One region of the Actinoplanes sp. NPDC051494 genome, then DNA from elsewhere that is predicted to be linked to it. Evidence: riboswitches for the same ligand, from Rfam matches in the RefSeq annotation. Region 1 holds a riboswitch; the other holds the start of a gene.
The links. A riboswitch is a leader RNA that binds a small molecule or an ion and turns the genes downstream of it on or off. The one in region 1 is predicted to bind cyclic di-AMP.

Region 1 (4,954 bases):
GGTCTCGCCCCGGTCCGAGTTGATGTCGAGCAGGTCGAGGCCGCGGCACTGGGCGCCCTTGGCGTAGAACGAACCGCCGAAGAGCTGGTAGCCCGCGCAGATCGCCAGCACGGCCGCACCCTGGTTGACCGCGCGGTGCAGGCCGCCGTCGGCGATGAGCCGTTGCGCGGCGAGCGCCTGGGGGCCGTCCTCGCCGCCACCGATCAGGTAGATGTCGGCGGTCGCGGGCATGGCCTGGTCGGAGCGCACCTGGTAGGTCTCCACCGGGATGCCGCGCAGGGCGGCGCGACGGGCCAGGATCAGCATGTTGCCCCGGTCGCCGTACGTCGACAGCAGGTCGGGGTAGATCCAGACGATCCGCAGAGTGCTCTCACTCATGGTTTTTCCTCGTTTGTCCGCGGCGGGCAGGCTCAGTTGACACGGTCCAGCTCCGCTCGGATGTCCTGGAACGCCGTGTAGTTGGCGATCACCTCGAGTCGTCCCGGCGGGGTGGCCTGGACTGCCTCGTCGAAGGTAAGCACGTGCCGGAACGCCACTTCGTTCACCTCGAGGCGCACAGCGAGGTCGTAGGCCCGGTCGCCGGTGATGTAGACAGGCCGTCCCCGCAGCGGCGAGAAGTCGACGTCGTAGAGCCACGACGTGTCGAAACCGTCGGGGTCACGGGCGTTGATGGACAGCAGGGTCGGCGCGGTCTCGGCCATGTCGAAGGCCTCGAGCCAGCTCGCCGGGTTCTTCGCCAGCAGCAGCCGGATGTTGCGCCCGTCCCGGTCGACCTGGGCGTAGCGCCCGGCGACCGACGCGACGCTCGCCAGCCGCGGCACGGCTTCTATCGGGCGGACACCGAACTCCGCGGCGACGGCGAGCGCGGTGGCCGCGTTGCCGACGTTGACGTGGCCCGGCAGCTGCAGCTTGACCAGGTGCCAGTCGCCCTTGGGGTCCAGCACGCCGTCGTCCTCGACGGACCACTGCGCCTTGGGGCGGCGCAGCGTGCAGCCGGTGCACCACCAGTCGCCGTCGGCGCGGTTGATCGGGGAGCCGCACTCCGGGCAGACCCAGGAGTCGTCGGTCCAGCGCTGGCCGGCGCTGAACCAGCTCACGTGCGCCACGTTGACCGCGGCCCAGACCACCATCGGGTCGTCGGCGTTGGCGACCACGGCGACGTCGGGGTGGGCGGCGAGTGCGGTGCGCCACATCTGCGCCATCATCGCCACCTCCTTGGCCCGGTCGAGCTGGTCGCGCGAGAGGTTGAGCAGGGCCACGACCCGGGGCGTGGTCTCCTCGATGACCCGGGCCAGGTAGTGCTCGTCCACCTCCAGCACGGCGAACGGGGTCGCCCCGGCCTTCGCCAGTGCGGACGTGTGCCCGGTGGGCATGTTGGCGCCGAAGGAATTGGTGGCGACCGGGCCCAGCACCCCGAGGGCCGCCGCCGCGAAACGTGTCGTAGTCGTCTTGCCGTTGGTGCCCGAGACGAGCGCGATGGCCCGCCCGGACGCGAGGTTGCGCAGCAGGTCCGGATCGATCTTGAGACCGATCCACCCGCCGATCACCGAGCCGTCACCGCGGCCCGCCACCCTGGAGAGGGCGGCAGCACCGCGCGAGACCGAACTCGCGACCTTGGCCCGCAGGGGCATTTTCCCGTCCGTCACGGTGGCGAGGGTACCGGAAACGGACACTACGTCGAGTGGTCCCAGGTGGGCCTGTGGACAACCGCACCGCTCCTCCGGCCGCCCTCCTCCGAAAGGATGATCAACCAGGGTCGTCCGGTGCCGTATTAGCGCCGGTAGGGGTGTTTGCGATGGCAATAGTCCGACCTGGTGGGCGTCCATGATCAGCCCGGCTGCGGCTTTTTGTGTGTTCTGATTCACCCGTAACCATCGGCGCAGTGTGATCGACCATGCGCACAGGGTCGCGGCATTTGTCACGGCGCGGTTACAAAGCGGACATCGGCTCGCGTGCCAATTACTCACAGTGATGACGGTGGGGCTAACGGTCGGCGGAAAATTCAGGTAGCAAGGACGGGCCGGTGAGCACCCGCTCGCCGCTCGCATCGAACGGATCACGCCGAGCCCTGCCCCGGTCCGTTCGGAGCGACCGACGAACTCGAACGACCAAAACAGGCAGACGGGGGCAGGGACGGGGGACCCATAACCGGTCCGATCACGAGCCGAACAGACTCGCGGACCTTGGGGTGAAGTCGTCTTCCTGGCGACCGGGCACACCTTCCCGCCCGAACCCGACAGCTAACCTCGCAGGCGTGCCGGAGGGATATCTCTACCGTGCACGAACGCAGTTCGAGCCGTGGCCGCCGCATGTCCGTCGGTACCGGAACAGCAGCACTGTCCCTGGGACTCTGCCTCTGCGCCGGCCAACTGGTCGCGACCCCGGCAGCCTCCGCCGCAGCAGCGCCCGTCACCGCGGCCCCCGTGGTCAAGGCGGCAGCGGCGGCGAAGGTCACCCCCAAGATCGCCAACCGCTACTCCGCTCGCACCATCAAGTGGGGTCAGAAGGTCTCCGTGACCGCCAAGGTGATCAACCCCAAGACCGGCAAGGTCGTGACCAGCGGATCCGTACGCTTGCAGGCCAAGCGCAACGGCAAGTGGGTCACCATTGCCACCAAGAAGCTGAACAAGGGCGGCACGGCCACCCTGACGACGAAGCCCACGGGCAGCGTCCGGCTCCACACGCAGTACACCGGCAGCGGCTCCGTCAAGGCGCTCAACTCCGGCAGCGTCCGGATCACGGTCAAGAACAGCGGCGCGAAGATCCTGGCCGAGGCCAAGAAGCACAAGGGCGCTCTTTACAAGTACGGTGCGTCGGGCCCCAAGCGCTTCGACTGCTCGGGCTTCACCAAGTACGTGTACAAGAAGGCCGCGGGTAAGAGCCTGCCCCACAAGGCGAACTCGCAGCAGAACTACGGCAAGTCCGTCAGCAAGAGCAAGAAGCAGGTCGGTGACCTGATCGTCTTCCGCTCGGGCGGCCACGGCTACCACGCCGGCATCTACGCGGGTGGCGGCTACATCTACGACTCGCCGCACTCGGGAGCCCGGGTCGGCAAGCACAAGATCTGGAGCAGCAACTACGTCGTACGCCGCCTCGCGGCCTGACGACCTCCGGATCGCCGGGAAGTAGAGCGGCCAGGCACCGAAGATAAGCAGTGGACAGTTCAGCAGGGCGCGGCCTTCCACAGGCCGCGCCCTGCTGTCGTCCGGCACCGGCCCGGTCGGGGCTGTCCCCGGCGCTGCGCAGCGCATCGTGCAGCCTGGTGAATCGGCCTCTCTGCCTCCCTCGGCCGCCTGCTTCCCTCGGCCGCCTGCTTCCCTCGGCCGCCTGCTTCCCTCGGCCGCCTGCTTCCCTCGGCCGCCTGCTTCCCTCGGCCGCCTGCCTCCCTCGGCCGGGCTGCCTCTCCACCCACCTCGGTCGGGCGGTCCTGTCCTGGCATCCTCCGGTTGCCGGTAGAACGATCGTTCTTTCTTCCTGTTTGGGCTGCCGGCCGTTCCCGGCGCCGTCGAGGTGCGCCCGAGCGGTGGGCCCGCCTGGCGCGAGAAGGCTCTCCGTCCGTCGCGGTCGGCCGAGCGGTGCGCCCGCCTGGCGTGGGGAGGGTGTCTGTTGCGGTCGGCCGGGCCCGCGTGGTGCGAGAGAGGCCGTCGCGGTCGGCCTAGCGGTGCGCCCGCCTGGCGTGGGAGGAGTGTCCGTCGCAGTCGGTTGAGCGGTGCGTCCGTCCGGTGAGGGAGTGGGCGCATCCATCCGGGCCGGTCCTGAGCGAGGTGGATCCGTCTCTACCGTCGTGCGGGAGACGTGTCCGGTGGGGGATTGTGCGCCTCCGTCCGGGCCGATCCGTCTCGGCCGTCGAGCGGGAGGATGCCGCCGGCGGTGGGTGGCGGTCGTGGGTGGTGTGGGGTGGGCAACAGCCTGCGGTAGCGGGTGGTCCGGGCAGGGGTGGGTGGCTGATGGGGGCGTGGGGGTTGATTTTTCCCTCCACTTCGCTTCCTCTCTTTCCTCCACTTCCCTCCCCTGAGGGCATTTTGGGGCCTGGAACGCCCGAAATCGGTGGAGTTTCGTGCCCGGGTGGGCGGCTTGTCGGAAAGTGGACCATGGTCTGAGGGCTGAAGCCCTCCACCCCCGCTCCACCGCGTCTGACGTGCGGATTCGTCTGCGAATACGGTTCGCGGACGGGCCGATTCCGGTTGCGGGTGGAGGGAAGTGGAGTAAGGTGGAGCGCAGTGGCAGGCCGGACTGGACCTGCCGGCCCGAGTGAACCAGGCGGACCGCGAAGCCGCCGAATGGGCAGGGGGGTGGCCGGATGTTCCTCGGCACGCACACCCCTCGCCTGGATGACAAGGGCCGGTTGATTCTTCCGGCGAAGTTCCGGGACGAGCTGGCGGGAGGTGTCGTGATCACCAAGGGGCAGGAGCGTTGCCTGTACGTGTTCCCGATGCCGGAGTTCCAGCGGATCGCGGAGCAGTTGCGGGACCAGCCCGTCACCCACAAGGCTGCCCGGTCCTACAGCCGGGTGTTCTTCGCCAGTGCGCACGACGAGATCCCTGACCGGCAGGGGCGGGTCACCATCCCCGTCCACCTGCGGGAGTATGCGGCTCTCGACCGTGAGCTCGTGGTGATCGGGGCGAGTACCCGGGTGGAGATCTGGGACAAGCAGTCCTGGGAGCAGTACCTCTCGGCGAGCGAGGACGATTTCGCCGACATCGAGGAGGGGGTGCTGCCCGGCGGACTGTAGGCGTGGCATCTGCCGGCCGTCGAGACGGTCCGGACGTCGCTGCCGCCGTACTGCGAGATCTCCAGCCGCTCCCGCTCCTGGCGCCTCTTCCCCGGCGCCAGGCGTGTGTCCAGAGGGCGCGCCCGAACGGCAAACGGGCACGAGCGGATGGGGATCTGGCGGTACGGAACGACGTCTGGCGGTAGTACGGACGACCGGAACACAGACCACCGGAACACACCG
Region 2 (4,954 bases), on a different contig from region 1:
CCGGTCCGGTTCGCCACCGCCCCAGCTCCACCCCGTTGCGCGTGCCTCGCACCGTCGCACTCGTCGGCATCGACGGCTCCGGCAAGACGACGCAGGCCCACCTGCTCGCGGACGCTCTCGCCGACCGTGGACTCCCGGCCGTCTACCGCCGCAACGCCGGCGGCCGCCGCTGGTTCGGCCGGCTCGCGACCGCCCTGGGCCGCGCCGACGGTGACGCCCTGCTCGGCCGCCGCCCGATGCTCTTCGTCGAGGCGGTGCTGCGCTGGCTCGCGATCCTGCGCACCCTCGTGCGCCGCTGGTTCACCGGCGAGACGGCCGTCATGGACCGTTACGCGGTGTGTCAGTTCGCCAGCATCCGGGCCCGTTCCTCCCGTTCGGAGTTCTGGGCGCGGCTGGCCTACGGGCTGTTCCCGGAGCCGGACGTGACGTTCCTGCTGGCGGTCGACCCGGCGATCGCCTACGACCGGATCGAACGCCGTGGCTACGACCACGAGGAGATGGATTACCTCCGGGCCGCCACCGCCGCCTACCGCGCCCTGCCAGAATTCCCCCGCTTCGTGGTGATCGACGCGAACGGCACCCCGGAGCAGGTCCAGGCCGACATGCTCGCCCACCTGCCGGCCGTGGCCCGGTCGGCGGATCTGCTGACCCGGGCGCGCCCCCTGCTGGTGGCCACCGCGACGGTGGTCGCGGCGGCCACGGCCCTCACCTACCAGCTCGCCGAGGGTTTCTAGGCCCGTCCGTACACCGGGATCCGGGCGCCGCTGGTGGGGGCGGAGGCGTCACTCACCAGGAAGCCGATCACCGTCGCGATCTCGTCCGGGGTGACCCAGTGCGAGGTGTCGGCGCCGGGCTGCCCGGCCCGGTTGACCGAGGTGTCGATGACGCTGGGCAGCACGGTGTTCGCCCGTACCCCCTGCTTCTTGTACTCGACCGCGACCGCGTCGGCGAACGCCAGCACGGCGGCCTTGGCGGTGACGTATCCGGCCGCTCCGGGGAACGGGGCGAGTGCCGCCCGCGACGACACGAACACGACCGAGCCGCCGCCGGCCGTGACGAGGTGCGGCAGGGCGGCGGCGGTCATGAGGTACGTGGGACGCAGGTTGAGCCGCAGGATCGCCTCGAAGTCGTCGATCGGGGTCTCGTGCACCTTGCCGCCCATCGCGAACCCGCCGACGAGGTTGACGAGGGCGGTCAGCGGTGCCGAGGGGTCGCTCGCGGCGAACTCCGTGGCCGCGGTCACGTCCGCCGGCACTGTGAGATCCGCCTCTACACCGAGCACGCCCGCAGGGAGCCGGTCGAGGGTTCCGGGGCGCACCGGGGCGACCACGCGCCGGCCGGAATCCCGGAGCAGTCGCACGACGGCCCCACCCAGCCCACCGGTGGCACCCGTCACGAGCACGCTCTGATCTGTCATGGGCCCACGGTAAGGCTGTGTTCTACGTCACCGTGGAGGTGGTCATGGAACGCACCCCGCGGCGGCCGTCACCCATGCGGGGAGTCACCCGTGCGGGTTAGTGAACTGCGGCGCGATGTGCCGCATCGTGGCAGGTGGTCCCGATCCGTACGGCCTCCGCGCGCTTTTACCGCGAGGTTTTGTTTCATGCCCGGCGGCAACCTGTCGATGCAGCACATGAACCCCAGCGGCTACCTGGCCGTACTGGGTGGTGACGAGCGTCGCAAGGTTGGCCGTGATGCCCGTCGCTGTGACGAATGAAGGGCTGATGGTGTCATGTAACAGACCCGGGGTATCCGTTTGTCCGACGCATCCGACCCGGGGTGTGGCTCCGAATGTCTTCCGACCGTGACAGTCGGGGAGAGCCCTCAGAAAAGATGCAACGGGCTCTCAGGTGGCACTCAGACACTCGTGACACTTTCAACTCACCAGACGGAATCAGCGCAGCACATCACTTGTTGTGTAGGTGTCAGCACCGCAATGCACGAACTGCGGACGTTACGGGGAGGGCTGATGGACGCAGGTATTGCCCGTAACAGGGTTAGTGAAGGCAATGAGGGGACCGTGGGCAACGTGGAGAAGAGCACCGTGATGAGGACCGATCAGGTTGCCGAAGAGCGCGACCTCGTCGGAGTCTACCTGCACGAAATCTCCCGGACGCCGCTACTGGACGCTGCCAGGGAGGTCGAGCTCTCCAAGGCAATCGAGGCCGGCCTCTACGCCGAGCACCTGCTCGACACCGGTGAGGTCCGTCGCGGTGTGAGCCGGGAGGAACTGGAGCGGCTGGTCGTCGACGGCAAGAAGTCGAAAGACCTGTTCATCCGGGCCAACCTGCGCCTGGTCGTCTCCATCGCCCGCCGCTACGTCCGGTCCGGCATGCCGATGCTCGACCTCATCCAGGAGGGCAACACCGGCCTGGTCCGCGCCGTCGAGAAGTTCGACTACGAGCGCGGCTACAAGTTCTCGACGTACGCGACGTGGTGGGTCCGCCAGGCGATCAGCCGGGCGATCGCGCAGCAGGAGCGCACCGTGCGCCTGCCCGTGCACCTCGTCGAGGACGTCAACCGGATGCGCAACGTCACCCGCCAGCTCGTCCGTGAGCTCGGCGCCGACCCGGAGCCCGCGCAGGTCGCCGCCGCCCTGGGCGTGACCGTCGAGCGCGTCACCGAGCTCACCCGCTGGGCCCAGGACACCGTTTCCCTGGACACCCCGGTGGGCGACGACGGCGACACGAACCTCGGCGACCTGGTCGCCGACAGCGACGCGCCGTCGCCGGAGGAGATCGTGCTCACCGCGCTGGAGCGTCAGCGCATCGAGGGCCTGCTCAACCACCTCGACGACCGGTCCGCGGGCATCATGCGGGCCCGGTACGGCCTCGAGGACGGTCGCGAGCACTCGCTGACCGAGGTGGCGTCGCGTTTCTCGCTCTCCCGCGAGCGCATCCGCCAGCTCGAGATTCAGGCGCTCGGCCGGCTGCGTGAGCTGGCCCGGGCCGAGGGCCTGCAGGCCGCCTGACCTCTCGACCGACCACAAAGGCCGGTGCCCCGACAGGGGTGCCGGCCTGTTCCGTATCTGACAACGGCCGGCACTCCCTCGCGGGAGGCCGGCCGTTACCCGTTGGTGCGAAGGATCAGCCCACTCGCCCGTACGCGTACGGGGTCATGATGTTGATCGTCCGTTTCTTCACCGGGGCGCCGGCGTGCGACGCGTCGATGATCATGCCGTCACCCACGTAGAGCCCCACGTGCGCGAGACTGCGGTAGAAGACGAGGTCACCCGGCTTCAGCTCGGAACGGGAGACCCGGGAGGTGGCGCTGTACTGAGCCGCCGCGTTGTGCGGCAGCGACTTGCCCGCCGCGGCCCACGCCGCCGAGGTCAGCCCCGAGCAGTCGTAGGTGTTCGGGCCGCCGGAACCGTACTCGTACATGAGCCCGATGGCGCCGTACGCGAACGAGACCGCCGTGCCGGCGGAGCCCGCGATGTTCGGCACCGAGCCGGTGTACTTGGTGGCCTTCTCGGTCTCCCGGCCGTACGCCGCCTTGCGCATGGCGTACAGCTCCTTGAGGTTCCCCTCGATCTTCTTCTTGCGATCGGAGAGTTCCCTGACCTCGGCGGCCTGCTTGTCCTGGGTCGACTTCAACGCGGCCTGACGCTCGCTGTAATCCTGCGTCGTGGCCGTGTAGGTGTCGATGTCGCGCTGCCGGGTCCGGGACATCTGCTCCAGGATCGACATGCGGTCCATCAGGTTCGAGCTGCCTTCGAGGACGACGTTCATCGTGCCGACCTTGCCGGTCTTGTAGGCCGACGACGCGATGAGCTTCATCTGGTCCCCGGCGTCCGCGAGTGCTTCCTTCGCGGGCCCGAGCGACTCGGCGAGTTTCTTCTCCTCGGCCTTCGTCTTGTCCAGGCTGATCTTCATCTTGTTGTACGACTCGACGATGTCCTCGAGCTCGTCCGACGCCTTGGTGATCTTCTTGGTGATGTCACTGGACGAGGGTTCCGCGTGCGCGGCTGCCGGCGCGATGGAACCGGTGATGGCGATCGCTAATGCGGCGACCACCAGGGTGCGTAGCCTCATGCGGGCGTGTCGCAACGGTGCACGGCCTCTCTTCCGCTGAGCCGCCTACCGGGTTAGCTGACGGATTCGGGCGGGAAGAAGGCCCTACCGCTTGCGCGGATTCACCCCGGATGCTGCTCGGTGGGTCCCCGGTTCGCGGCAGGACGGACGCGGACCCCGGGGGACGGGGTGGTCGCGGTGCCCTGTGCGATTCGGCGGCGCTGGCCGGTGCCACCGAGGGCGTGGCTGCGGACCGGACCAACCGCATCAACTTAGCGGCGATCCACATTAAAACAAGAGCCCGAAGAGTGACTTGCGCCAATTATCACTTTTATTCGAATGATCCTGATAACGGAGCGCGTTTCAGCCGTTACTTTTCGCTTATTCTGCCATCGCGGGTTCCGCGTTCAGGGCCTCCGGGATCCATTTACGGGTGACCACCCGCTCCGCCCAGAACGAGAAGAACGGAATCGTGCCGGCCAGCATCACCAGCAGCATCCGCTTCAACGGCCAGCCGGCCCGCCGGCTCAGGTCGAACGCCGCCACCAGATAGACCATATAGAGGAACCCATGGAACGGCCCGATCGTGGCGACCACCGTGTCGTTGTGGCCGATGTACTTCATCGGCATGCCGACGATCACCAGGGCGATGAGGACCACCCCGACGATCCAGGCGATGATCCGGTAACGGGTGAGGGCTCCCTGCACGATCCACGTCCTTAGTTACTGGGTGTTGCCTTCTTGTATCCGGGGTAGTCGCCGGGCCGCGCGCCGGGGTGGGCGTTCAGCCAGGCCAGATAGTCGTTGTACGCGGCCAGCTCGGGGTCTTCCTCGGCCGGCGTCCGCTGGGCGGTGGAGACGCGCACGGGGCGGCGGATCGTCACGCGCTCCGCGTCGGCGGTCTCGATCTCCTCGGCCGGCTCGTCCCCGGCGGCCGGCCG

Region 2: it holds a riboswitch for cyclic di-AMP, as region 1 does, so the genes downstream of both, ACIA6A_RS32490 (C40 family peptidase) here and ACIA6A_RS14695 (C40 family peptidase) in region 1, are expected to answer to the same signal.

The regions. Positions count from the first base shown of each region.
Region 1 covers NZ_JBITDZ010000003.1:462,800-467,753, forward strand. The annotation lists gene ACIA6A_RS14685 (type 1 glutamine amidotransferase) at 1-378, opposite strand, end outside; gene ACIA6A_RS14690 (MurT ligase domain-containing protein) at 411-1,631, opposite strand; cyclic di-AMP (ydaO/yuaA leader) riboswitch at 2,096-2,270, shown strand; gene ACIA6A_RS14695 (C40 family peptidase) at 2,310-3,104, shown strand; gene mraZ (division/cell wall cluster transcriptional repressor MraZ) at 4,301-4,732, shown strand; gene rsmH (16S rRNA (cytosine(1402)-N(4))-methyltransferase RsmH) at 4,880-4,954, shown strand, end outside.
Region 2 covers NZ_JBITDZ010000011.1:286,671-291,624, forward strand. The annotation lists gene ACIA6A_RS32475 (dTMP kinase) at 1-734, shown strand, start outside; gene ACIA6A_RS32480 (SDR family NAD(P)-dependent oxidoreductase) at 731-1,417, opposite strand; gene ACIA6A_RS32485 (RNA polymerase sigma factor RpoD/SigA) at 1,970-2,971, shown strand; gene ACIA6A_RS32490 (C40 family peptidase) at 3,087-4,034, opposite strand; cyclic di-AMP (ydaO/yuaA leader) riboswitch at 4,062-4,190, opposite strand; gene ACIA6A_RS32495 (DUF3817 domain-containing protein) at 4,395-4,721, opposite strand; gene ACIA6A_RS32500 (hypothetical protein) at 4,733-4,954, opposite strand, start outside.